2 linked regions of the Lichenibacterium dinghuense genome follow. The main gene of each other region encodes a partner of the protein of the gene in region 2 in a complex. Links are inferred from orthologs where the notes say so. Each region holds a gene or a part of one and is shown on either strand. Other genes may lie near its edges. The genes, in order: prmC and prfA.

The links.
Region 1: the proteins of prfA (region 2) and prmC are in contact, whole or in part, in a crystal structure (PDB 2B3T), measured with the Escherichia coli proteins. The link is inferred for Lichenibacterium dinghuense from one-to-one orthologs.

What each region holds. Positions count from the first base shown.
Region 1 is NZ_JAJLMN010000001.1:3,584,287-3,599,549, forward strand. What follows is about bases 4,944-7,723. They hold prmC (peptide chain release factor N(5)-glutamine methyltransferase), read right to left. Parts: upstream 6,880-7,723; coding sequence 6,007-6,879; downstream 4,944-6,006. Other genes in these bases: L7N97_RS17150 (hypothetical protein), read left to right, coding at 4,954-5,235; L7N97_RS17155 (aspartate/glutamate racemase family protein), read left to right, coding at 5,300-6,037; htpG (molecular chaperone HtpG), read right to left, coding at 7,081-7,723. In the rest of the region: DNA replication/repair protein RecF, read right to left, coding at 1-848; L7N97_RS17135 (arylesterase), read right to left, coding at 862-1,563; L7N97_RS17140 (ABC transporter ATP-binding protein), read left to right, coding at 1,555-2,259; L7N97_RS17145 (ABC transporter permease), read left to right, coding at 2,256-4,841; more of htpG, read right to left, coding at 7,724-9,000; L7N97_RS17170 (DUF2794 domain-containing protein), read left to right, coding at 9,280-9,693; L7N97_RS17175 (cytochrome P450 family protein), read right to left, coding at 9,742-10,971; L7N97_RS17180 (hypothetical protein), read left to right, coding at 11,134-11,418; L7N97_RS17185 (cupin domain-containing protein), read right to left, coding at 11,319-11,747; rfaD (ADP-glyceromanno-heptose 6-epimerase), read right to left, coding at 11,776-12,756; rfaE1 (D-glycero-beta-D-manno-heptose-7-phosphate kinase), read right to left, coding at 12,753-14,231; L7N97_RS17200 (alpha-glucosidase), read right to left, coding at 14,310-15,263. UniProt on the Escherichia coli protein: Methylates the class 1 translation termination release factors RF1/PrfA and RF2/PrfB on the glutamine residue of the universally conserved GGQ motif, i.e. on 'Gln-235' in RF1 and on 'Gln-252' in RF2.
Region 2 is NZ_JAJLMN010000001.1:935,257-944,371, reverse strand. Bases 4,417-7,268 are described here. They hold prfA (peptide chain release factor 1), read right to left. Parts: upstream 6,454-7,268; coding sequence 5,380-6,453; downstream 4,417-5,379. Other genes in these bases: ptsP (phosphoenolpyruvate--protein phosphotransferase), read right to left, coding at 6,468-7,268. Also shown: L7N97_RS04500 (biotin--[acetyl-CoA-carboxylase] ligase), read left to right, coding at 1-424; L7N97_RS04495 (ribonuclease J), read left to right, coding at 428-2,095; L7N97_RS04490 (DUF1467 family protein), read left to right, coding at 2,124-2,360; L7N97_RS04485 (DUF4864 domain-containing protein), read right to left, coding at 2,403-2,825; L7N97_RS29645 (hypothetical protein), read right to left, coding at 3,293-3,424; L7N97_RS04475 (hypothetical protein), read right to left, coding at 3,421-4,269; more of ptsP, read right to left, coding at 7,269-8,729; L7N97_RS04455 (aspartate kinase), read right to left, coding at 8,863-9,115. UniProt on the Escherichia coli protein: Peptide chain release factor 1 directs the termination of translation in response to the peptide chain termination codons UAG and UAA.

The sequences.
Region 1 (15,263 bases), 2.7 Mb from region 2 along the record:
AGGTGCGGGCCGATCGAGGTACGGCCGGCCGCGGCGTCTCGCGCGCGGGTCTCGCGCAGCATCGCGCGGTAGCGGTCCTCGGCGTCGAGCGCCGGGTGGTTGGCCACCAGCGCCTCGACGCCGCCCACCACCGACACGTCGGCCCAAGGGAAGGGCGAGGCGGGGTCGCGGTGCACGGCGATCAGCGCGGCGAGCCGCGTCACCGTCTCGTGGCGCGCCGCCGCCACGGCCACGCCGAGCGACGCCACCTCGCGCTCGGCGGCCTCGGCCCAGGCGGCGTCGAGCCGGCCCGACTGGCGGCCCTCGTCCAGCACGCGGTTGCGGTTGCGCAGCGCGCGCTCCAGCGCGGACACGCGGGTGCCGTGCTCGCTGTCCACCGTCAGCACGATGCGGTCGAGGAAGCGGCGCCGCTCGGACGACGGCCCGGCGAAGAGCCCGTCCATGGCGGGCGTCAGCCACACCACGCGCAGGTGGTCGGCGAAGCCCTTGGCGGAAGGCACGGCGGCGCGGTCGATGCGGCAGCGCCGCGCCGCGGAGGTGACGCCGTCCGGCGGCTCCAGCCCGGTGCCGAGCTGCACGGCCTCGACGGCCTGGCCGGCGTCCTCGACGTGCACCGACGCGGCCCAGCCGCCGTTGCCCGCGTCGCGCGCGCATTCGGCCAGCTCGGCGCGGCGGAAGCCCCGGCCGGGCGTGAAGAACGACAGCGCTTCGAGCAGGTTGGTCTTGCCCGCGCCGTTGTGCCCGGCTAGCACCACCGGGGCGCCGCCGAGCTTGAGGTCGAGCGCCGGGTAGGAGCGGTAGTCGCCGAGCACCAGCCGCCGGACCCGCGGGCGGCGGTCCGTGGTCACCGCGAGGCCTCGCTCACCCCTTCACCCCCGAAGGCTTCACGCCCATGCCCCGCAGCGTTTCCTCGACGGTCGGCAGGATGTTGTCGACGATCACCTTCACGCCCGCGGCGTTGGGGTGGAGGCCGTCGGGCAGGTGCAGCTCGGGGTGGCCGATGATCCCCGCGAGGAAGAACGGGTAGAGCGGCACGCCGTCCCGCCTGGCGAGCGACGGGTAGATGGCGGCGAAGCGCTCGCGGTAGCCCCCGTCGAGCTCGGTCGCGGCATACATGCCGGCCAGCAGCACCTTGATGTGCCGCTTCTGCAGGCCCGCGACGATGTCGCCGAGGTTCTTGGCCGTCACGGCGGTGTCGACGCCGCGCAGCATGTCGTTGGCGCCGAGCTCCACGATCGCGAGGTCGGTCCCGTCCGGCACCGACCAGTCGAGCCGCTCGAGCCCGCCCTGCGTGGTGTCGCCCGACACGGCCGCGTTGCTGACCGTCACGTCGTAGCCGTCGCGGCGCAGGGCGGCCTCCAGCACGGCCGGGAAGGCCGCGTCGGCGGGGAGCTGGTAGCCGGCCGACAGGCTGTCGCCGAAGGCCGCGATCGTCGTCGCCGCGAAGGCCGGCGCCGCCGATGCGACCAACAGGCTGGCCGTGGCCGACTGACAGAGCCGGCGGACGAGCCCATATGGGTGGAGCCGCCGGGCGCGGAGCTTCGAGGGTCTGTGATGGTTCAAGCTGCGATCTCGCTCGACGGCGTCCACGTGAGTCTGGGGCGTGCGGCGGCGCGAGTCCATATCCTGAAGGGGATCGACCTCGCCGTCGCCAAGGGCGAGGCGGTGGGGCTCACCGGCCCGTCCGGCTCCGGCAAGTCGACGCTGCTGAGCGTGCTGGCCGGGCTGGAGCGGCCGGAGCGCGGCGCCGTCACGGTGGACGGCACCCGCATCGACGGGCTCGACGAGGATCGGCTCGCGCGCTTCCGCGGCCGCCACATCGGCATCGTGTTCCAGAGCTTCCACCTCATCCCCACCATGACGGCGCTGGAGAACGTCGCCGTGCCGCTGGAGCTGGCCGGCCGCGCCGACGCCTTCTCGCGCGCCGCGGCGGAGCTGACGGGCGTCGGCCTCGGCGAGCGGCTCGGGCACTACCCGTCGCAGCTGTCGGGCGGCGAGCAGCAGCGCGTGGCGCTGGCCCGCGCGCTCGCGCCCGACCCCGCCATCCTCGTGGCCGACGAGCCCACCGGCAACCTCGACGAGTCGACGGGCCGCGCCATCATGGACCTGATCTTCGCGACGAAGCGCGAGCGCGGCGCGACCCTGGTGCTGGTCACCCACGACCCCGGCCTCGCGGCGCGCTGCGACCGCACCGTGCGGATCCGCTCGGGCGTGGTCGAGTCCGACACCGCCCGGGCTGCGGCCGGAGCCGCCGCTTGAGCGCGCGGGCGGAGGCCGCCGCGGCCGCGCGCCGGGGCGGCCCGGCCGGGCCGCGCGGCCCCATCGCGCTGCGCCTCGCCTGGCGCGACCTGCGCGGCGGCCTCGGTGGCTACTGGATCTTTCTCGTGTGCATCGCGCTCGGCGTCGCCGCCATCGCGGGGGTGGGCTCGGTGGCGGGCAGCCTGTCGGCCGGGCTCGGCCGCGAGGGCCGCACGATGCTGGGCGGCGACGCCGCCTTCTCCACCGTGTCGCAGCCGCTGACCGCGCCCGAGCGCGGCTGGCTCGAAGCGCGCGGGCGGCTCAGCCAGGTCGTCACCCTGCGCTCCATGGCGCGGGCCGGGGATCAGGCGAGCCTCGTCGACGTCAAGGCGGTCGACGCCGCCTATCCGACGGCGGGCCGCGTCGACCTCGACCCGCCGGGCCCGCTCGACGCCGCCCTCGCCCCGCGGGACGGCCGCCCCGGCCTCGCCGCCGACGCCGCGCTGGCGGACCGGCTCGGCGTCGAGGTCGGCGACGCGGTGAAGATCGGCGCGGGCGACTTCACCCTGCGCGCGGTCATCCGCTCGGAGCCCGACCGGCTCGCCGGCGGCATCGCCTTCGCGCCCGGCGTGCTGATGGACCGGGCGGGGCTCGACGCGACGGGGCTGATCCAGCCGGGCAGCCTCGCCAAGTTCACGGCGCGGCTCGACATCGGCGGCCCCGCCGACGACGCCGCCCTGTCGCGCCTCGTGGCGGACGCGCGCGCGGCCTTCCCCGAGGCCGGCTGGGAGATCAAGACGCGCAACAACGTGTCCCCCGAGTTCGACCGCAACCTCGGCCGCTTCACCCAGTTCCTGACCCTCATCGGCCTCACCGCGCTGGTGGTCGGCGGCGTCGGCGTCGCCAACGCCGTGAAGGCCGCGATGGAGCGCAAGCGCGCGAGCCTCGCCGTCCTGAAGGCGCTCGGCGCGCCGGGCGGCTCCGTCTTCGCCATGGGCCTCGCCCAGGTGATGCTGGTGGCCCTGTTCGGCGTGCTGGCCGGCGTCGCGGTCGGGGCCGCGCTGCCCTACGCCGCGGTGGCGGGCTTCGGCGCGCTGATCCCGCTGCCGATGGTGGCGGGAATCCACCCCGGCGCGCTGGCCTTGGGCGCGCTCTACGGCTTCCTCACCGCGCTGGTGTTCTCGCTGCCGACGCTCGGCCGCGTGCACGACGTGCCGGTGTCGGCGCTGTTCCGCGACGCGGTCGAGCCCGACCCCGGCCGGCTGCGCCCCGCCTACCTCGCCGCGCTCCTGCTCGCCGCGGCGGCGCTGGCGGGCTGCGCGATCCTGTTCTCGGAGGACCACCGGCTCGCCGCCTACGACGTCGGGGCGACGCTCGCGGTCTTCGCGCTGCTGCGCCTCGTCGCCTTCGGCTTCATGGCCGCGGCCCGCGCCCTGCCGCGGCCCCGCAGCGTCCCGCTGCGCCTCGCGCTCGGCAACATCCACCGGCCGGGCGCGCTCACCGGCGCCGTGGTGCTGTCGCTCGGCCTCGGCCTGACGCTCCTGGTCACGCTGGCGCTGATCGACAGCAACATCCAGCGCCAGATCACCGAGGCGCGGCCCGGCGTCACCCCGTCGTTCTTCTTCGCCGACGTGCCGAACCGCGAGGCCCCGGACTTCCTGGCCTTCGTCAGGAGGGACGCGCCCGCGGCGGTGCTGGAAGACGTGCCGATCCTGCGCGGCCGCATCACCGCGGTGGACGGCGTGCCGGCCGACAAGGTCCACGCCAGGCAGGGCGCCAACTGGGTGCTGGAGGGCGATCGCGGCATCACCTTCGCGACCGAGCCGCCGAAGGGCAGCCGCGTGGTCGAGGGCGCGTGGTGGCCGAAGGACTATGCGGGGCCGCCCCTCGTGTCCTTCGACCGCGAGCTCGCCGACGGCATCGGCCTCAAGCTCGGGCAGAGCGTCACCGTCAACGTGCTCGGCCGGCCCGTCACGGCCAAGGTGGCGAACCTGCGCAAGGTGGATTGGCAGAACCTCGGCATCAACTTCGTGATGGTGTTCTCGCCCGACGCCTTCCGCGGCGCGCCCTACATGGTGCTCGCCACCGCGGGCTTCCCGACCGACGATCCCGCGCGCGACGCGCGGCTCGCCCGCGACATCGCGCGCGACTACCCCGCCGTCACCACCGTGCGGGTGCGCGACGTGCTGGTGGCCGTGAACGACTTCGTGGGCAAGCTCGGCACGGCCACGCGCGCGGCCTCGGCCGTGACGATCCTGTCCTCCGTGCTGGTGCTGTCCGGCGCGCTGGCGGCGGGGCGGCGGGCGCGGGTCTACGACGCCGTGATGCTGAAGGTGCTGGGCGCCACGCGGCGGCGGCTGCTGCTCGCCTTCGTGCTCGAATACGGCATGCTCGGGCTCGGCACGGCGCTGTTCGGCGTTCTGGCCGGGACAGTGGCGGCCTGGGGCGTGGTGAGCCGCGTGATGGGCTTCGACTTCGCCTTCGCCTGGGCGCCGGCCGTCGAGGCCGCGGCGGCGGCGCTGGTCGTCACAGTGGGCCTGGGGCTGCTCGGCACCTGGCGCATCCTCGGGCAGAAGCCGGCGAGCTACCTGCGCGAGCTGTGACGGGCCGGGCGCCCGCGCCCACCCGCCGCACGGCGACGCGGCGCGGGCGGCGATCCGCGCCCGCGCTCGAACGTTGACGGGGGAAGGTGCACCCATCCCCCCGAGATCCCCGATGTTCACGAGATCCCTCCTGGCCGCCGCCGGCCTCCTGGCCTCAGGCCTGCTCACCCCCGCCGCGATGGCGCAGCTCGCGCCCTCGCCGCAGTACGACCAGCTCGGCGCCGCGCGGGCGCGGGGCGAGAACCCCTACTACCACGTCAACCGCTACGGCTACGGCAACTACGTCCAGGGGCCGAACGGCGCCTACGGCGGCTACCCGGCCGGCAGCCCGGGGGCGATCATGCTCCAGAACGAGCACGACCGGAAATGCCGCTACGTGCCCGAGTCCTGCTGAGGGGGGAGCGGTTGCGGGCGCGGCCGAAACGGGGCAGACCGGGGGCCTGCCCGGAGCGCCCCCGATGACCTCGCCCGTCCGTCCCCTGCCGCAGAAGACCATCGGCGTGCTCGGCGGCATGAGCGACGCCGCGACCGCCGACTATTACCGCCTCATCAACGCGCGGCTGAACGCTCACCACGGCGGCTGGGACAATGCCGAGGTGATCGTCGTCTCGGTCAACTTCGGCAACATCCAGCATTTCGTCCGCAACGGCCTGTGGGACGAGGCGCGCGCCTACCTGGCCGAGAAGGTCGACCGGCTGGAGGGGGCGCGCGTCGACGTGGTGGTCTGCGCCACCAACACCATGCACCGCGTGGTGGCGCCCATCATGGCCGAGCGCTCCACGCCCTTCATCCACATCGTCGACCCGACCGGCGCGGCGATTCGCGCCGCGGGCCTGCGCCGCGTGGCCCTGCTCGGCACCGCGCCCACCATGTGCTCGGCCGAGATGGCGCGGCGCTACGCGGAGAAGTTCGGCGTCGAGGTGATGGCGCCGGCGGAGGCCGACATCGCCGCCGTGGACCGCATCATCTTCGACGAGCTCGTGCGGAGCGACATCCGCCCTTCGTCGCGCGCCGAATACCTGCGCGTGATCGACGCGCTCAGGGCCGCGGGCGCCGAGGGCGTGATCCTCGGCTGCACGGAGATCTGCCTCCTGATCGGCCAGGGCGACCTGCCGGGCTTCCCCGTCTTCGACACGACGGCTCTGCACGTCGAGGCGGCGGTGGACTACGCGCTCGGGCGCATGCCCGCCGCCTGACGCCCCAGCACGGCCCGCTCGACGCCGCCGAGGTCGGCCCGCGTCGCGACATCGGCCAGCCCGGCCGCGCGCATCAACCCGGCCACATCCCCGTCCTGCCCCCGGCCGACCTCGAAGCAGGCGACGCCGCCCTTCGCCAGCAGGCGCGGCAGGTCCGCGGCGAGGACGCGGTAGCAGTCGAGCCCGTCGGCGCCCCCGTCGAGCGCCGCGAGCGGATCGTGCTCGCGCACGTCGCGGTCGAGTTCCGGGATGATGGCGCTCTCGATGTAGGGCGGGTTCGACACGACGGTGTCGAACCCGCCGGCGAGCGCCACGGCCCAGTCGCCCTGGACGACGAGGCTGCGCGGCGCGAGCCCGCAGGCGTCGAGGTTGCCCCGCGCCACGGCGCAGGCGGCGGCGGAGCGGTCGACGGCCCAGCCGGAGGCGCGCGGCAGTTCGCTCAGCAGGGCGCACAGGATCGCGCCCGAGCCGGTGCCGAGGTCGAGCAGGCGCAGCGGCTCGCCGCGGCGGGGGCCGAGCGCGTCGAGCACGGCGGCCACGACCGTCTCCGTGTCGGGGCGGGGGTCGAGCACGTCGGGGGTGACGCGCAGCGTCAGGCCCCAGAAGTCGCGCCGTCCAAGGATGCGCGACACGGGCTCGCGCGCCGCGCGGCGCGCGACGAAGCCGTCGAGGCGCTCCGTGGCGTCGCGGGGCAGGGCTCGGCCGGGGTCGAGGATCAGGGCGAGCCGGTCGAGCCCGGCCGCGGCGAGCAGCAGGATGCGCGCGTCGACCTCGGGGTCGGGCACACCGGCCGACGCGAGGGCGCGGGTGGCGGCGCGGAGCGCGGCGGTGAGGGTGGTCATTCGACGACGACCTCTGCGGTCCATCGCGCCCTTCTCCCCTGCGGGGAGAAGGTGGCCGGCGGCGAAGCCGCGAAGGCCGGATGAGGGGAGGACAGCTGCGGGCGTGGCGCCTGTCCACCCCTCATCCGGCGCTTCGCGCCACCTTCTCCCCAATGGGGAGAAGGACACGGCCGGCGTCGCGCGATGCTTGTCAGCGTCGGGTCACCCCGCCGCCTTCTCCATCACCCGGCGCAGGCGCGCCGCGAAGGCGGCGGCGTCGGCCGGCAGCTCGCCGTCCATGATGCGCGCCTCGTCGTGGAGCAGCCAGGCCGAGTCCTCGACCACCGCGCGGTCGCCCTCGCCGGCGTAGCGCTCGGCCAGCGCCGTCACCAGGGGGTGGCCGGGGTTGACCTCCAACACGGGCTTGGAGGCCGCGCCGCCGAGCTTGCCGTGCTGGGCCAGGATCTTCTCCAGGCGCCGGTCCGGCCCGAACTCGGGCGCGATCAGGCAGGCCGGGCTCTCGGACAGGCGGTCCGACGCGCGCACGTCCTCGACCGATCCCTCCAGCGTCTGCTTCATGAAGGCGAGCAGGGTCGCGATCTTCGGGCCGACCTCCTCGCTCTCGGGCGCCTTCTCGCCCTCGGCCAGCGGCACGGACTTGATGTCGGCCGCGCCCTGGGTGACGGACTTGAAGGGCTTGCCCTCGAAGCCGACGGCGTTCTGCACCCAGAAGGCGTCGACGGCGTCCGGCAGCAGCAGCACCTCGATGCCGCGGGCGCGGAAGCCTTCGAGCTGCGGCGAGGTCTTCAGCCGGGCGAGGTCGTCGCCGACGAGGTAGTAGATCGCGGTCTGGTTCTCGCGCAGGTCCGCCACGTACTGGACCAGCGTGCGGCCGCCGTCCGGGTGCTTGGTGGAGGCGAAGCGGGCGAGCTTGAACAGCCCGTCGCGGCGCTCGGGGTCCTCGTAGAGGCCCTCCTTCAGCACCGCGCCGAAGTTCTCCCACACTTTCGCGAAACCGTCCGCGTCGTTGTCGGCCATCTTGGTCAGGTCGCCGAGGACGCGATTGGTGACGCCCTTGCGGATGGCGGCGAAGATCGGCGAGTTCTGCACCATCTCCCGCGACACGTTGAGCGGCAGGTCGGCCGTGTCGACCACCGCGCGCACGAAGCGCAGCCAGCCCGGCAGCAGGTCGGCCTCGTCGGTGATCAGCACGCGGCGCACGTAGAGCTTGGTGCGGCCCTTGCGCTGGGGGTCGAACAGGTCGAAGGGCTTCGAGCCCGGCACGAAGGCCAGCACGGAATATTCGTGCCGCCCTTCGGCGCGGTAGTGGATCGTCAGCGCCGGCTCGTCGTACTGGGCCGCGACGCCGCGGTAGAACTCGGTGTACTGCTCGGGCGTGATCTCGGACTTGTTCTTGGCCCAGAGCGCGGCGCCGTCGGTGAGGCGGCGCGGCTCGGCGTCCGGCTTCTCGACGAGGTCGATCGGCACCGCCACGGCGCCGGAATGCTCCTTGATGAGCCGCTCGACGCGCCAGGGCTCGCCGAACTCCTTGGCGGCCTCCTCGTTGAGGTGCAGCGTCACGCGGGTGCCGCGCTCCGGCGCCTCGTCGAGCGGCAGCGCCGCCACCGCGTAGGAGCCCTTGCCGTCGCTGGTCCAGCGCCAGGCCTGGTCGGTGCCGGCCCGCCGGGTGCGGACCTCGACGCTGTCCGCCACCATGAAGGCCGAATAGAAGCCGATGCCGAACTGGCCGATGAGGTTGCCGCTCTCCTCCTCGGCCCGGTCGCCGATGCGGTCTAGGAAGGCCTTGGTGCCCGAGGACGCGATTGTGCCGAGCGCGCGGTCGAGGTCGTCGCGCGCCATGCCGATGCCGTTGTCGACCACGGCCAGGGTCTTGGCGTCCTTGTCGAGCACGACGCGGATGGCGAAGCCCTCGCCGTCCGCCGCGAGGCTCGGCTCGGCGATGGATTCGTAGCGCAGCTTCTCGCAGGCGTCGGCGGCGTTGGAGATCAGCTCGCGCAGGAAGACGTCGCGCTCGGAATAGATCGAGTGCACCATGAGGTCGAGCAGGCGCGACACGTCGGCCTGGAACGCCTTGGTCTCGCCGGCAGCCGCCGGCGCCGTCTCAATGTCAGCCTCGCTCATGGAACTCGCGATCCTCCCTTGGAAGACCCGAAGCCGGGGGGAAGCGACGCGCTCCGCGCCGGCGCGGCCGGGGTCTCGTGATGGCACGATGCGGGCCGGCCGGGCCGGCCCCGGCCCCGCGCGGCGTGACCGCGGGGGCGAGGCTCATATCGAAGCTTGGCCGCGGGATCGCAAGGCGGATCACGGCGGAAAAGAGACGGCGCCCCGGTCCGCGGAGGCCCAGGCTTGAAGGGGCCGCCGGCCGGGGCCATTCTCGACACCGGCAACACGGAGCGCGGGATGAGCCAGGGCGACACGCCGGACGAGCGGCAGCAGGGCGGCGGGTCGGTGGCCCCCTTCCCGTCGCGGCGGACGCCGCCGCCTTCCCCCGAGCCGGCCTTCGTGCCGGCCGCCCCGGTGGTGTCCTTCGACCGGCACGAGCTGCGCGAGATCTTCAACGTCTACGGCCGGCAGGTCGCGGAGGGCGAGTGGCGCGACTACGCGCTCGACTTCCTGCCCGAGAAGGCGGTGTTCTCCATCTACCGCCGCGCGTCCGAGGTGCCGCTCTACCGCGTCGAGAAGGACCCGGCGCTGGCGCGGCGCCAGGGCGCCTACTCGGTGGTGGCCGCCACGGGGCTGATCCTCAAGCGCGGGCCGGACCTCGCCCGCGTGCTGCAGGCGATCGACCGCAAGCCGAAGCTCGTGGTGGTGTGATGCGAAGGGGGCTCTTCGTCGATCCTGACCCGACCGGGTCGCGCGCGATCAATCCCACCGCACCGGCAGGCTGTTCAGACCCCGCAGCACGCCCTGCGGGCGCCAGCGCACCGCGTCGCGCGGCCCGTCGAGCCTGAGCCGCGGGAAGCGGGCGAGCAGCGCCTCGAAGGCCACCCGCGCTTCGAGCCGGGCCAGGCTCGCGCCGAGGCAGTAATGCGAGCCGGCCCCGAGCGCGAGGTGGCTGCGGCCCTCGCGGCGGATGTCGAGCCGGTCGGGGTCGGGGAAGGCCTCGGGATCGCGGTTGGCCGACGAGATCAGCGCCATCACGGTCGCGCGCGCCGGGATGGCGACGCCGCCGATCTCCACCGGCTCGCGCGTGTAGCGCATCGCCACCGCCTCGACGGGGTTGGTGAAGCGCAGCAGCTCCTCGATCGCCGCCGGGGTCAGCGACGGGTCGGCCCTCAGCGCCGCCATCTCGCCCGGCGCGTCGAACAGCGCCAGCGTACCGTTGCCGATCAGGTTCACCGTGGTCTCGTGCCCGGCGAAGAACAGGATGAACACCATGCCGACGAGTTCGGTCGGCGACAGCCGGTCGCCCTCGGCCTCCGCCGACACCAGCGCGGTGATGAGCGCGTCGTCCGGCACGCGGCGGCGATAGGCGACCAGCCGCTCGAAGAAGCGGACGAAGCCGATGAGCCGCGGCAGCCACACGGCGAGGCGCATCGCGAGGGATTCCGGCGTCGCCGTGACGCCGCGGACGCGGGCGCGGAACTCGCGCCGCATCGCTTCCGGCACGCCGAGCAGCTCCGCGATGACCGTGAACGGCAGCGGCAGGGCGAAGTCGGCGACGAGGTCCATGCGGCCCCGCGGCGCCGCGCGGTCGAGCAGGTCGGCCGCGATCCGCTCCACCCGCGCTTCGAGTCCGGCCACGCGCCGCGGCGTGAAGGCCCGGCCGACGAGGCCGCGCAGCCGCGCGTGGGACGGGTCGTCGGCCTCCACCATGTTGGACGACAGCGCGCGCAGCGAGCGCGGGACGGGCAGCCCGCCGAAGAAGGGCGAGGGCACGCCGGAGGCGCGCCGGTCGTTGGAGAAGCGCGGGTCCTTCAGCAGCGCGGCCGCGTCGGCGTAGCGCGTCACCACCCACACGGCGCCGCGCCCCGGCACGGTGGCGCGCAACACGGGCCGGTGGCGCCGGAGCTCGGCGTAGTAGCCGTAGGGGTCGGCGCGGCGCTTCGCGTCCCACAGCGGCTGGGGTTTGTCGGCGGCACTGGCGGGCAAGGGGCGGCTCCGGAGGATCGCCTCCGTTAAGCGCCGAAATGCGGCGCGGGCGGGGAGCGACGCCGCGCCCCTCGTCACGGAGGCGGAACGAAGGATAAGGTAGGCGCTTGACGGTCCCGGAGGCGCGCGGCCCGCGCGCGGGGACGGTGAGGGAGCGCGTCGATGAAAAGCCTGCTGCTGGGATGCCTGTCGATCGCCTGCGCGTCGGCGTCCGCCTCGGCCGCCACGAGCGAGATCCCCTACGAGCCGAACCTCAGGGGCCAGACCGTGCAGTGCTCGGACTTCAAGCCCGGCCCGGACGGCAGCTGGATCACCGTGCGGTCCATCATGATCCAGCGCCAGGACGCCTACACCACGATCGCGGCCGACGCGACGTTCAAGGCCGGCGGCCAGCCGACCGTCGGCATCGACGTCGGCGCGGTGCTGGACAAGGTCTGCCCGCGCTGACGGGGCGCGGCCGCGTCAGCCCGGCGCGAGGTTGGTCTCGACCAGCACCGTGTCGGTGTGGAAGTTCGCCAGGTGCCAGGTACCGGCGGGAACACGAAGACCGTGCCGGCCGAGAAGGGGCGCTCGCCCTGCTCGGTCTCCAGCGTGCCGGTGCCCGACACGACCTGCACGAACTGGTCGTGGTCGTGGCTGTGGCGCGTGCCCCTGAGGCCGGCCGGCACCTCCACGGTGACGAGCGACATGCCGGGCAGCTCGACCCGCCGCTTCACGAGGCCGCCCGGCGCCGGCGCGGCCTCGACCTCGTCCCATGCGATCACGTGCTGCGTCACGACGGCATCCTCCCCATAGCTCCGATGGTCACCGGTATTCGTCGGCGGCCATCAGGTGGCTGCGCACGTAGTCGGCGACGGAGTCCTCCAGCGCCGCGAAGGGGCGCTCGAAGCCCGCGGCGCGCAGCCGCCCCATGCGGGCCTCCGTGAAATACTGGTACTGGCCGCGGATCTCGCCGGGCATGTCCACGTAGGCGATGTGCGCGTCGACGCCGAGCGCGGCGCCCACCGCCCGGATGAGGTCGTTGAAGGAGCGCGCCCGGCCCGTGCCGAGGTTGAACAGGCCCGAGACCTCGGGGTGGTCGAGCAGCCACAGAACGGCGGCGCCGCAGTCCTTCACGGAGACGAAGTCGCGCCGCTGCTCGCCGTGGGCGATCCCGTCCCGGTGCGAGCGGAACAGCGGGATCGTTTCGCCCGCCGCGACGCGACGCGCCGTCTTGGCGACGAGCGAGCGCATGTCGCCCTTGTGGCCCTCGTTGGGGCCGAACACGTTGAAGAACTTCAGCCCCGCCCATTGCGGCGGCGCGTGCCCCTCGGCGGCGCGCTCCACCGCCCAGCGGTCGAACAGGTGCTTGGACCAGCCGTAGAGGTTCAGGGGCCGCAGGCGCGCCAGCGCCTCGGGTGCCGCGTCGTCGTCGAATCCGAGCGCGCCGTCGCCGTAGGTGGCGGCCGAGGAAGCGTAGACGAAGGGCGTCCCGGTCGCGGCGCACCAGTCCCACAGCCGCGTCGACAGGCGGAAGTTGGTGCGGACGACGTGGTCGCCGTCGGTCGCCGTGGTGGAGCTGTCGGCGCCCATGTGGATCACCGCGTCGAGCCGCGGCCGGCCGGCGAGCCAGCCCTCGATCTCGGCGGGGAACACCACGTCGCGCAGGTTGCGCTTGGCGATGTTGCGCCACTTGTTCTCGCGGCCGAGCGAGTCCGCCACCACGAGGCCGCCCCGCCCGGCGGCTTCGAGGTCGGCGACGAGGTTCGAGCCGATGAATCCGGCGCCGCCGGTGACCAGGATCACGCGGCCGTCCCGGCCGCCGGCGCGGCCACCGCGGCGCCCCGCGCCGCGAGCCGCGTCGTCGACTGGCCGGGCACGAGCCGCGCCAGCATGACCCGGCCGCCGCCGGCCTTGACGACGTCGGCCCCCACGACCGTGTCCTCCGTGTAGTCGGCGCCCTTGACGAGGAGGTCGGGCTGCAGCGCGGAGATCAGCTCCAGCGGCGTGTCCTCGTCGAACAGCACGACGGCGGCCACGCCCTTCAGGGCGCCCACGACCTCGGCCCGCGCCGCCTCGCCCTGCAGCGGGCGGCTCGGCCCCTTCAGGCGCCGCACGGACGCGTCGGTGTTCAGCGCCATCACGAGCCGGTCGCAGCCCGCGGCGGCCTGGCGGATCAGCGACGCGTGGCCGGGGTGGACGAGGTCGAAGCAGCCGTTGGTGAAGCCCACCGACAGGCCCTGGCGCCGCCACCAGGCGCGCTGCGCCACCAGGGCCTCGCGGTCCATCAGGCGGCCGTCCTCGACGTCGGCACCGCCGTCGGCCATCAGGTCGGCCAGCAGCTCCTCGCGCGACACCAGCGCTGTGCCGACCTTGCCCACCACGATGCCGGCGGCGTGGTTGGCGGCCCGCATGGCCTCCGCGATCGGCAGGCCGGCCGCGAGGCAGAGCGCCAGCGTGCCCACCACCGTGTCGCCGGCGCCCGACACGTCGAACACCTCCTGGGCGACGGTGGGCAGGTGGATCGGCTCCCCGTCGACCGGGAAGTAGCTCATGCCCTTCTCGGACCGGGTGAGCAGGATGTCGGCGCCGCACTGCCGGATGGCGATCTCGGCCGCCGCGCGGGCGTCCTCGTCGGTCTCGCAGGGGTGGCCGGTGGCGAGCGCCAGCTCGGCGCGGTTCGGCGTCACGATGGCGGCCCCGCGATAGGCGCCGAGATCCCGTCGCTTCGGGTCCACGATGACGCGCTTGCCGGCCTCGGCCGCCGCGGCGAAGACGGCGGCGAGCAGCGCGTCCGACACGACGCCCTTGCCGTAGTCGGACAGGACCGCGATGTCGGCCTCGGCCACGGCCGCCGCGGCGCGCTCCGCCACGCGCGCGTCGACGGCGGCGGGCAGGGGGCCGCGGTGCTCGTGGTCGATGCGGGCGATCTGCTGGTTGTGGCCGAGCAGGCGCGTCTTGCGCGTGGTGCGGCAGGCGGCGTCCACCACCACGCCGCCCTGCGCGATGCCGCCGTGGGCGTCGAGGAGGCGCGACAGCGCGGCGAAGCCCTCGTCGGGGCCGGCCGCGCCGACGAGGTCGACCTGCCCGCCGAGATGCGCCACGTTGGCCGCCACGTTGGCGGCGCCGCCCGCCACCGCGCGCTCCGAGGCGAGGCGCACCACCGGCACCGGCGCCTCGGGCGAGATGCGCTCGACCTCGCCCTGCAGGTAGACGTCGAGCATCAGGTCGCCGATCACCGCGACCCGAGCGCGCGCCAGTCCGTCGAACACATGCCGCATGGCGTCAGCCCCGTCCCGTTCCGGCGGGACCTATGGCGCGGCGGGGCCGATTTGCCAAATGCGCGGGGCGGGAATCGGTCAGGCGAGGCGGTGTACGCGCGCCTCGTAGGGCCCGAGGTCGGCCGCGGCGTCGCCCTCGGGATAGTTGCCGATCAGCCGCCCGCCGAAGCGGGCGCCCGCCGGCGTCGGGCAGGGCACCCGGTCGGTCGAGAAGTTGCAGACGACGAACAGCCGCTCGTCCCCTCGCTGCCGCGTGTAGGCCCAGAGCCGCGGGTCGGCCGCGACGCGCGCGTAGCGGCCGTCAACGATGACGGGCTCGGCCTTCCGCAGCGCGATCAGCCGCCGGTAATGGTTCAGCACCGAATGCGGGTCGGCCCGCTCGGCCGCGACGTTGACCTGCGCGTGGTTCGGGTTGACCGCGATCCAGGGCGCGCCGGCCGTGAAGCCCGCGCCCGGCGAGGCGTCCCACTGCATCGGCGTGCGGGCGTTGTCGCGCGAGCGGAAGGCGATCTTCTCCAGCGCTTCGGCGACGGAGAACCCCTGGTTCTCCGTGAGCTCCGAAAAGGCGGCGATCGATTCGAGGTCGCGGTAGTCCGACAGCGCCGCGAAGGGCGCGTTGGTCATGCCGATCTCCTCGCCCTGGTAGACGAAGGGCGTGCCCTTCAGCAGGTGCAGTGCGGTGGCCAGCATGGTGGCGCCCTCGCGGCGGTAGCGCGGGTCCGGCGCGAAGCGCGACACGGCGCGCGGCTGGTCGTGGTTGTTCAGGTAGAGGCAGTTCCAGCCCCGGTCGGCCAGCGCCTCCTGCCAGTGTGACAGCACGTCGACGAGCCGCCCGGGCGCGAAGGGCAGGCGGTGCCACTTCGTCGCGAAGCCGTGGCGCTCCATGTCGACGTCGACGTGCTCGAAGGCGATGATCATGGAGAAGAAGCCGCTCCCCGCGTCGGTCACCGCCGCGGCGAAGTCGGCCGAGCCGAGCGCCGCCTCGCCCACCGTCATGACGTCGTAGTGCGACAGCACCTCGCGCTTCATCTC
Region 2 (9,115 bases):
GCCCGAGGGCGGCTCCCAATCGTCGGGCTTTTCGGCCGTGCTCGGCTTCGGGGTCAATTGCGCGTCGCACCCGACACACCTAGATTACCCGACGACGGACCTCGGCCTCCTGGCCGGGCCGGCCGGCACGCGCGACGCGCTCTTCGCGGCGCTGTCGGCCTCGGTCGTCGACGCCCTGGACCTGTGGGACCGGGGCCGGAATTTCGCCGGCATCCGCCGGGCGTGGCTCGACCACGCGCTCCCGCCGGGCACCCCGCTCGCGGTGGCGCGGCCGGACGCCGCGTATACAGGGACGTTCAAGACCGTCGACGACGACGGCAGGCTGATTCTCGAGACGGGTTCGGGTTGTGTGACCGTGGAAGCGGGCGATGTCGTTCTGGCGGACCCTTGGGTCTGCCGCGGCGTCGTTATGACGAAAGAGTGAAGGATGGACGGCGGCGAAGAACTGGTCTTCTGCGCGCTCGGGGGCCTCGGCGAGATCGGCATGAACGCCGCGCTCTACGGCTTCGGGGCGCCGGGGAAGCGTAAATACATCATGGTGGACCTGGGGCTCTCCTTCGCGGGCCCCGACCTGCCCGGCATCGACCTGCTGCTGCCGGACCTCAGCTTCGTGGAGTCGATCCGCAAGGACCTTCTGGGCCTCGTCATCACCCACGCGCACGAGGACCACATCGGCGCCGTGGCGGACCAGTGGCCCCGCCTCGGCTGCCGCGTCTTCGCGACGAAGTTCGCGGCGGGCCTGCTCAACGCCAAGCACGCCAGCGACATGAGCCTGTCGAAGCTCGAGGTCGAGACCGTGCAGATCGGCGGGCGCCTGAAGCTCGGCCCCTTCGAGGTCGAGTTCGTGCCGGTCGCGCATTCGATCCCCGAATCCTGCGCGCTTGCGATCCGCACGCCGCTCGGCACCGTTGTGCATTCGGGCGACTGGAAGATCGACCCGACGCCGACCATGGGTCCGCCGACCGACGCCGAGCGCCTGACCGCCATCGGCGACGAGGGCGTGCTGGCGCTGGTCTGCGACTCCACCAACATCCTGCGCGACGGCGAGAGCCCCTCCGAGAAGGAGGTGGCCGAGAACCTCCACCAGCTCATCGCCGACGCGCCGGGCCGCGTGGTCGTCACCACCTTCGCGTCCAACGTCAGCCGGCTCCGCGCCGTGGCGGATGCCGCGCAGGCGACGGGGCGCAGCGTCATCATCGGCGGCCGCGCCATGGAGCGCACGATCGGGGTCGCGCGCGAGTGCGGCTACCTCGACGGCGTGCCGCCCTTCTTCTCGACCGAGCGCTATTCCCAGCTCGACCGCAAGAACACCGTGCTGCTCGCCACCGGCAGCCAGGGCGAGCCCCGCGCCGCGCTGGCCCGCATGGCGCAGGACGACTACGGCGACGTGCGCCTGGCGCCGGGCGACCGCGTGATCTTCTCCTCGCGCACCATTCCGGGCAACGAGCGCGAGGTCGGCAAGATCATCAACGGCCTTGTCGCGCAGGGCGTCGAGGTCATCACCGACCGCACGCATCTCGTCCACGTGTCCGGCCACCCGCGCCGCACGGAGGTCGCGAAGTTCTACAGCTGGGTCCGGCCCAAGGTGGCGGTGCCGGCCCACGGCGAGCCGCTGCACCTCGCCGAGCACGCCGCCTTCGCCCGCTCGCTCGGCGTCCACGACGTCGTGACGGCGCGCAACGGCGACATGGTGCTGCTGGCGCCCGGCAAGCCCGCCATCGTGGACGAGGTGCGCCACGGGCAGCTCGCCAAGGACGGCCACGTGGTGGTGGCGGCCAACGACCCCGCCATCGCGGCGCGCACCAAGCTCGCCTTCGCGGGCGTGATCTCGATCGCGGTGTGCTTCAACAGCCGCGGCGAGGTGCAGGGCGACCCGGACGTGCTGATGAGCGGCCTGCCCCCGCGCACCCGCGACGGCAAAGGCATGGACGTCGTGGTCGACGAGGCGATCTTCAACACGATCGACAACCTCGGCCGCGGCAAGCGCCGCGACCCGGACGCCGCCGCCAACGCCATCGAGCGCTCGGTCCGGGGCGCGGTCGGCCATGCCTGGGGCAAGAAGCCCCTGGTCCACGTGCTGATCGTTGAGGCCTGACGATGGTCCGTCGGCGCGGGGCAGGGCGGTGACCCTCCCGATCCCCGTGCCGATGGCGGTGGCGATCTACTTCACCACGTGGTGGATCGTGCTCTTCGCGGTTCTGCCCTTCGGGGTGCGCTCGCAGGAGGAGTCGCGCGAGGTCGTGCCGGGCACCGACCCCGGCGCGCCGATGCTGCCGCGCCTCGCCGTGAAGGCGCTGTGGACCACCGGCCTGTCGGCCCTGGTGTTCGCGGCGATCCTGGCGATGTTCGCCTACCTGTGACCCCGGCTCATTCTGGCCCTCTGCGGGGGCCGCGGCGTCCCGTCAGGCTGTCGTCTCCTTGGACTTAACCAGCACGCAGCCCGAGATGGCCCAACGGCCGTCGACCTTCTCCAGCGAATAGACTGCGGTCCACACCACCCCGTCCGAGTCGACCACTGTGACGTGCTGCACCGCCCCGCCCTCGGCCGTGACGGTCGGCTCGAAATAGGTGGAGCGGGGATGGACCAGCGCGCCGTAGCTCTGCTTGACCATGCCGTAGAACGCCGAGGCGTCCGGGAACATCGACTTGATGCCGGGGGACGCGAAGCTCTCCGCCCGCGCCGCATCCCCCTCGCCGAAGGCGTCGATCTGCGCCGTGATGGTCGACTGGATGTCGGGATCCGCGCCGGCCTCCGCGGCGCGCGAGGAAGCGGTGGAGGCGAGCAGGGCGGCGGCGAGCAGGGCGGGGGCGAGACGGTGGCGCATGGCACACTCCGGGCTGACCCTACCGTTCTATGGCGCCGGCGCCGCGCGGCGAGGGGAATGACGCGGAGTTGAAGCGACGATCCGGTGCGGCGCCGCGGCGCGGGGCGCGCGGTGCGCCTTGACCTGCCGGAGCCGAGGCTTTACCCGATGTGTCCCGCCCCGCGGGAGCGCGTAGCTCAGTCGGTAGAGCGCCTGACTTTTAATCAGGATGTCCCGGGTTCGAGCCCCGGCGCGCTCACCACTTGTCGTCAACGGCGACAGTGGTTTAGCTCTCTTCGGGGTGGGGCGCTCAGCCATCTCCAGCCTCTCGGGTAACACTGCGGGTAACGACGGGCGAAAGTCGTCTCGGTGTGTGGTCGGTCACGGCATCGTGAACTCGCCCGCGAAGGGTGCGGACAGGTCGGGGTAACGGGGCAGGGTAACGACTGATACGGGCCCGTCCGCGATCGTGCGGACGGGCCGTGGCGTCACGGGATGCGGTGCTCTCGATCGAGCGCATTGAGCACGCGCCGGGCCTCGGCGTGTCGGCCGCGCGCCAGCAGCCGCAGGGCGCGCCGGAGGCGGTAGGCGTAGGCCAGGAGGACGAGGGCGCGGGTCATCCGGCCGTCACCCCGACCACCGGCACGCCGTTGCGGGTGACGAGCGGCTGCCACAGCACCATGCCGGGCCCGATCGGCGTCACGGCATCGGGGTCGCGGCGCATCGTCGACCCCGATCGCAGCACCCGCGCCTGCCTCGTCAGCGCGTGCAGCGCCGGTTTTCGCTCCCACGCGGCTTGGCACTGTGCCGCGGTCAGCACGAGGCCGGGTCCGTCGCACGGGTCCGCCTCCCGCTCGCCATCGTAGCCCTGGGCCCAATGGCGCTGGTCCCCGTCGCCGACCGGAGAGCCGAGGGAGTCCTCGGCCGGCTCCGCCTCAAGGTCCTCGCCGTCGCCGTCGTGCGGCTCATCGGTGATGCAGCCTTCGATGTCCTGCCGGCCGCCGTCCGCCCACCGGGCCTGGGTGTCCTGCCGATCGCGCGTGACATAATGCCGGCGCGAGTTGCCGGACCACGGCAGGGTCGGATGGCGCTCAGGGCTTGCGAGGGACGGCTCCGAGATGGCGTCGTCTTCGTCGTGCTCCGGCTCGGCCTCGGCGTCCATGGGCAGGCCGGGCGTGTGATAGCCGAGCCAGGGTTCGAGGTCTGGGTCGGCGTCGAGGGCGTCGAGCAGGTTTATGGCGTTATCGAGCGATTCCCCGATAATCGCCGTGTCCAGAGGCGAGAAGTCCGGCCCCACGAGCCTCTGCAGGCCGAGCGCGGGCAGCATCGCCGCGGCGTGGTCCGCAGCTTCCTCCAGCGCGCGGCGCAGAGACAGTTCACGGCCAAGGCGGGCCAGCGCACGGGCGGCCTCAGGCTCTACGTCCTCCGGCGGATCGACGTCGAGCCGATCGAAGCGCCCGAGCATGGCGTCGAGGTCGGCCCTGATCGTGACCAAGCCGCCAGCCGTTAATAAGGGCTCAGGCGGCAGTTCGGCGCGGGGCTCGGGCGCGGCGAAATCGGCAACCGTTGCCGATTTGACGAACCGGCCGCGGGCGTCGCGGGCCGGTAATAAGGGACGAGCGGGCGCGGTTGTGCTAGGGCGTTTTGACATTCAGCGCAGGGCGAGAACGATGCTTGCCGCGTAGATCATAGCGCTGAAGCTCGTGTCAGTCTTGTCGTAACGCGTGCCGATGCGGCGGAAGGCTTTCAGCGAACAGAAGAAGTTTTCGACGAGGTGCCGCCATTTGTAGGCGGCAAAATCGCAGGGGATGTGCCGCTTGCGATTGGCTTTGGGCGGGATCACCGCGGCAACGCCTCTGCCTTCAAGATTTTCCCGAAGCCAATCGACGTCGAAGGCCTTATCGGCCAGAAGCATCTTGAAGGGCACGTCGGCGATCAGATCCTTGACGCCCTTGACGTCGTGGCGGTGCCCCGGCAGCAGCACAAAGCGCACCAAATTGCCGAGCGCGTCCACCAGGGCGAGGATCTTGGTGGTCAAACCGCCGCGAGAACGGCCGATGGCCTGATCCTGAGTCCCCCTTTTGCGCCAGTGCCGTGCTGGTGGACCCTGATAATCGTGCCATCCACCATGGCGTATTCAAAATCAGGGTCGCCCGACAGAGCGGCGAAAACGCGGTCGAAGACCGCCTTCTTGGCCCACCGGCGGAAACGTTGGAAATTGGAGTTCCAGTTGCCGAACCGGTCCGGCAAGTCTCGCCATGGTCCGCCCGTCCGTGCGACGTGCAGGATAGCTTCCATGAACAGACGATTGTTGCTGGCCGATCGCCCCGGATCACCGACCTTGCCGGGAAGCAGAAGGGCAATACGCTCCCATTGCTCGTCCTTCAACACGTCGCGATCCATGCTGGAACCTCCCTTTTCCAGCCTTGAATCCCACTTTCGCCCGCTGGGAAACCCTAATGTCGCTGAATGTCAACGCGCCCTAGCTCGCCCCACCGCAGCATGCACCACCTATCATAGAGTGGCGCGACCGTGATGCGAAGGGATGCCGTCCGATCGACTCTGGATCGCGCCGCTATCCCTCCGCCGCGGCGAGCTGCGCCGCCTGATGCTCGGTCGTCAGCGCGTCGACCACCTCGTCGAGCGCTTCCCCGGCGATGACCTTGTCGAGCTTGTAGAGCGTCAGGTTGATGCGGTGGTCGGTGAGGCGCCCCTGCGGGAAGTTGTAGGTGCGGATGCGCTCCGAGCGGTCGCCCGAGCCCACCTGCGACTTGCGGTCGGCCGAGCGCTCGTCGTCGAGCTTCTGGCGCTGCAGATCGAACAGGCGGGAGCGCAGCACCGCGAAGGCCTTCTGCCGGTTGCGGTGCTGCGAGCGCTCCTCCTGCATGAAGACCACGATGCCGGTGGGGAGGTGGGTCAGGCGGATTGCCGATTCCGTCTTGTTGACGTGCTGGCCACCGGCGCCCTGCGCCCGCATCGTGTCGATCTTCACCTCGGCGTCCGGGATCGACACGTCGACCTCCTCGGCCTCGGGCAGCACCGCCACGGTCGCGGCCGAGGTGTGGATGCGCCCCTGCGTCTCGGTGTCGGGCACGCGCTGCACGCGGTGGACGCCGCTCTCGAACTTCAGCTTGGCGAAGACGCCCGCCCCCTGCACCTCGGCGACGATCTCCTTGAAGCCCCCCATCGTGCCCTCGCTGGCCGACAGGACCTCCACCTTCCAGCGGTGGAGGTCGGCGTAGCGCGAATACATGCGGAACAGGTCGCCGGCGAAGAGCGCCGCCTCGTCGCCGCCCGTGCCGGCGCGGATCTCCAGGATGGCGCTCTTGGCGTCGGCAGCGTCCTTGGGCAGCAGCGCCAGGCGGATCTCCCGCTCCAGCGCGTCGAGGGCCCCGGCGGCCTCGGCGCGCTCGGCCTCGGCGAGGGCCCGCATCTCGTCGTCGAGCGCCGGCTCGGCCAGCATGGACTCGACGCCGTCGAGCTCCGCCCGCTTGCCGCGGAAGGATCGGATCGCCTCGACCAGCCCCTCGCCCTCGCTGAGCTCGCGCGACAGCGCCACGAAGGTCGCCGCGTCGGGGCCCTCCGACAGGCGCGCCGACACCTCCTCGTGGCGGCGGAGGATCAGATCGAGCTTGGCGTGAGGGAGCATCGAGACCAGGGGTTTCAGAGCGGCAGGCTGTGGCGCTCCGCATAGGCGGTCAGGGCCGGCCGCAGCGAGGCCGCGCCGTCCCGCGACGCCAGGAGGTCCCCGACATAGGCGGAAGCGTCGGCGGCGTCGAGGCCGAGCAGCATCGCCTTCACGGGGCCGAGCGAGGAGGCCGACATGGACAGGTTGCGGTAGCCCAGCGCCACCAGCGCCAGGGCGCCGAGCGGCTTGCCGCCGAACTCGCCGCACAGCGTCACGGGGATGTTGTGGCGGCGGCCGGCCTCCGCCACGCTGCCGAGCGCGCGCAGCATGGAGGGCGAGAGCGCGTCGAAGCGCGTCGCCACCCGCTTGTTGTCGCGGTCCACGGCGAACAGGTACTGCATCAGGTCGTTCGAGCCGACCGACATGAAGTCGGCGCGGCTCGCCAGCTCGTCGAGCTCCCACAGGAGCGAGGGCACCTCCACCATGGCGCCGAGCTTCAGCTCGTAGGGCGGCTGGTAGCCGTGGCGGACCATGTGGTCGAGCTCGCGCGCCACCATGGCGCGGGCGGCGTCGAACTCCGCCGCGTTGGCGATCATCGGGAACATGATGCGCATGATGCGGCCGCCGCCGGCGCGCAGCAGCGCGCGCAGCTGCGAGCGCAGCAGCCCCGGCCGGTCGAGGCCGATGCGGATGGCGCGCCAGCCGAGCGCCGGGTTGGGCTCGTCGGGCCGCGCCATGTAGGGCAGGATCTTGTCGCCGCCGATGTCGAGCGTGCGGAACGTCACCGGCCGGCCGCCGACGGCGTCGAGCACCGAGCGGTAGAGCTCGGTCTGCTTCTCGATACGGGGGAAGCGCGACGCCACCATGAAGAGCAGCTCGGTGCGGAACAGCCCGATCGAGGCCGCGCCCGTCTCGGCCACGTGCGGCAGGTCGAGCAGCAGGCCGGCGTTCATGTGGAGGCCGATCTCGACCCCGTCGGCCGTGACGGCGGGCACGTCGCGCAGCCGACGGTACTGCTCCTGGCGGCGGGCGCCGAAGCGGGCCTTCTCGGCGTAGGAGGACTCGACGTCGGGCGCGGGCCTGACCTCGACGCGGCCGAGCGCGCCGTCGAGGATCAGGGCGTCGCCGGGCTCGACCAGGCTCGACACGTTGGCGACGTCGCCGACCACGGGCACGCCGATGGCGCGGGCCACGATGGCGACGTGGGACGAGGCGCCGCCGTCCTCCAGCACGAGGCCGCGCAGCTTCGCGCGGTCGTAGTCGAGCAGCGCGGCCGGGCCCATGGAGCGCGCCACCACCACGGCGTTCTCGGGCAGGGCGTGGAGCGGGGCCACGAGGCTGTCGCCGGTGAGCTGGTGCAGGAGGCGGTTCGCCAGCTCGTCGAGGTCGTGCAGGCGGTCGCGCAGGTAGGGGTCGGTCTGGCGCACCAGCTTGGCGCGGGTGTCGCTCTGCACGCGCTCGACGGCGGCCTCGGCGGTGAGGCCCGTCATCACGGCCTCGCGCAGGCGCCGCAGCCAGCCGCGGTCGTTGGCGAACATGCGGAACGTCTGCAGCACCTCGCGGTGCTCGCCCGGCCCCGCGACGTCGCCCTGCTCGACGAGCCGGTCGATCGACTCGCGCAGGGCCGCGATGGCGTCCTCCAGGCGGGCGATCTCGGCGTCGAGGTTCTCGGCCACGAGCTTGGTCACGACCACCCGCGGCTCGTGCAGCACGGCGTGGCCGAGCCCGACGCCCTCGACCACGGGCGTGCCCCTGAGCGACAGAGGCTGGCGCAGCACCGCGGGGCCGGGCAGCATGGCCTGGAGCTCGCCCGCGGCGATCATCTCCGCCATCAGCATGGCGGTGGTCTGGAGGGCCTCGACCTCCTCCTCGGAATATTGCCGGCGCGCCTTGTTCTGCACCACCAGCACGCCGAGCGTGTTGCCGCCCCGCAGGATCGGCACGCCGAGGAAGGACAGGTAGACCTCCTCCCCGGTCTCGGGCTTGTAGGAGAAGGCGGGGTGGTTCTGCGCGTCGGGCAGCGCCAGCGCCTCGGCCGAGGCCGCGATGAGGCCGACCAGCCCCTCGCCCTTGCGCATGGTGGTCTGGTGGACGGCTTCCCGGTTCAACCCCTCGGTGGCGTAGAGCTCGAGGCGGCCGTCGGCGTGGAGCACGTAGACCGAGCACACCTCGGCCACCATGTTGAAGGCGATCTGGACGACGATTTTATCGAGGCGCGCCTGGGCCGAGATCGGCTCCGCCATGACTTCGCGCAGCCGGCGCAGCAGCAGTCGCGGTCCGGCCAGAGCGCCACGCATCGCCCGCTTCCCTCACGCCTCACCGGGGCGGGACCTTCGGCGTCGCGCCGGCCGTCCCTCCCTCCGTCCTCGACCCTATAGCCGGAGCGCCGACGGATCGGCAAGCCGCCCGTCCACAACCCGGCGGCCGGGATCAGGCCTTGTCGAGCCCGTAGAGCGTGTGGAGTGTGCGCACCGCGAGCTCGGTGTAGGCCGAGTCGATCAGGACCGAGAACTTGATCTCGGAGGTTGTGATCGCCCGGATGTTGATGCCCTTCTCGCTGAGCGCCCGGAACGCGCGGGCCGCGACGCCGGCGTGCGAGCGCATGCCGATGCCGATGGCCGACACCTTCACGACGTCGTCCGTGCCCGACAGCGTCGCGTAGCCGATCTCGCCGCGCCGCTCG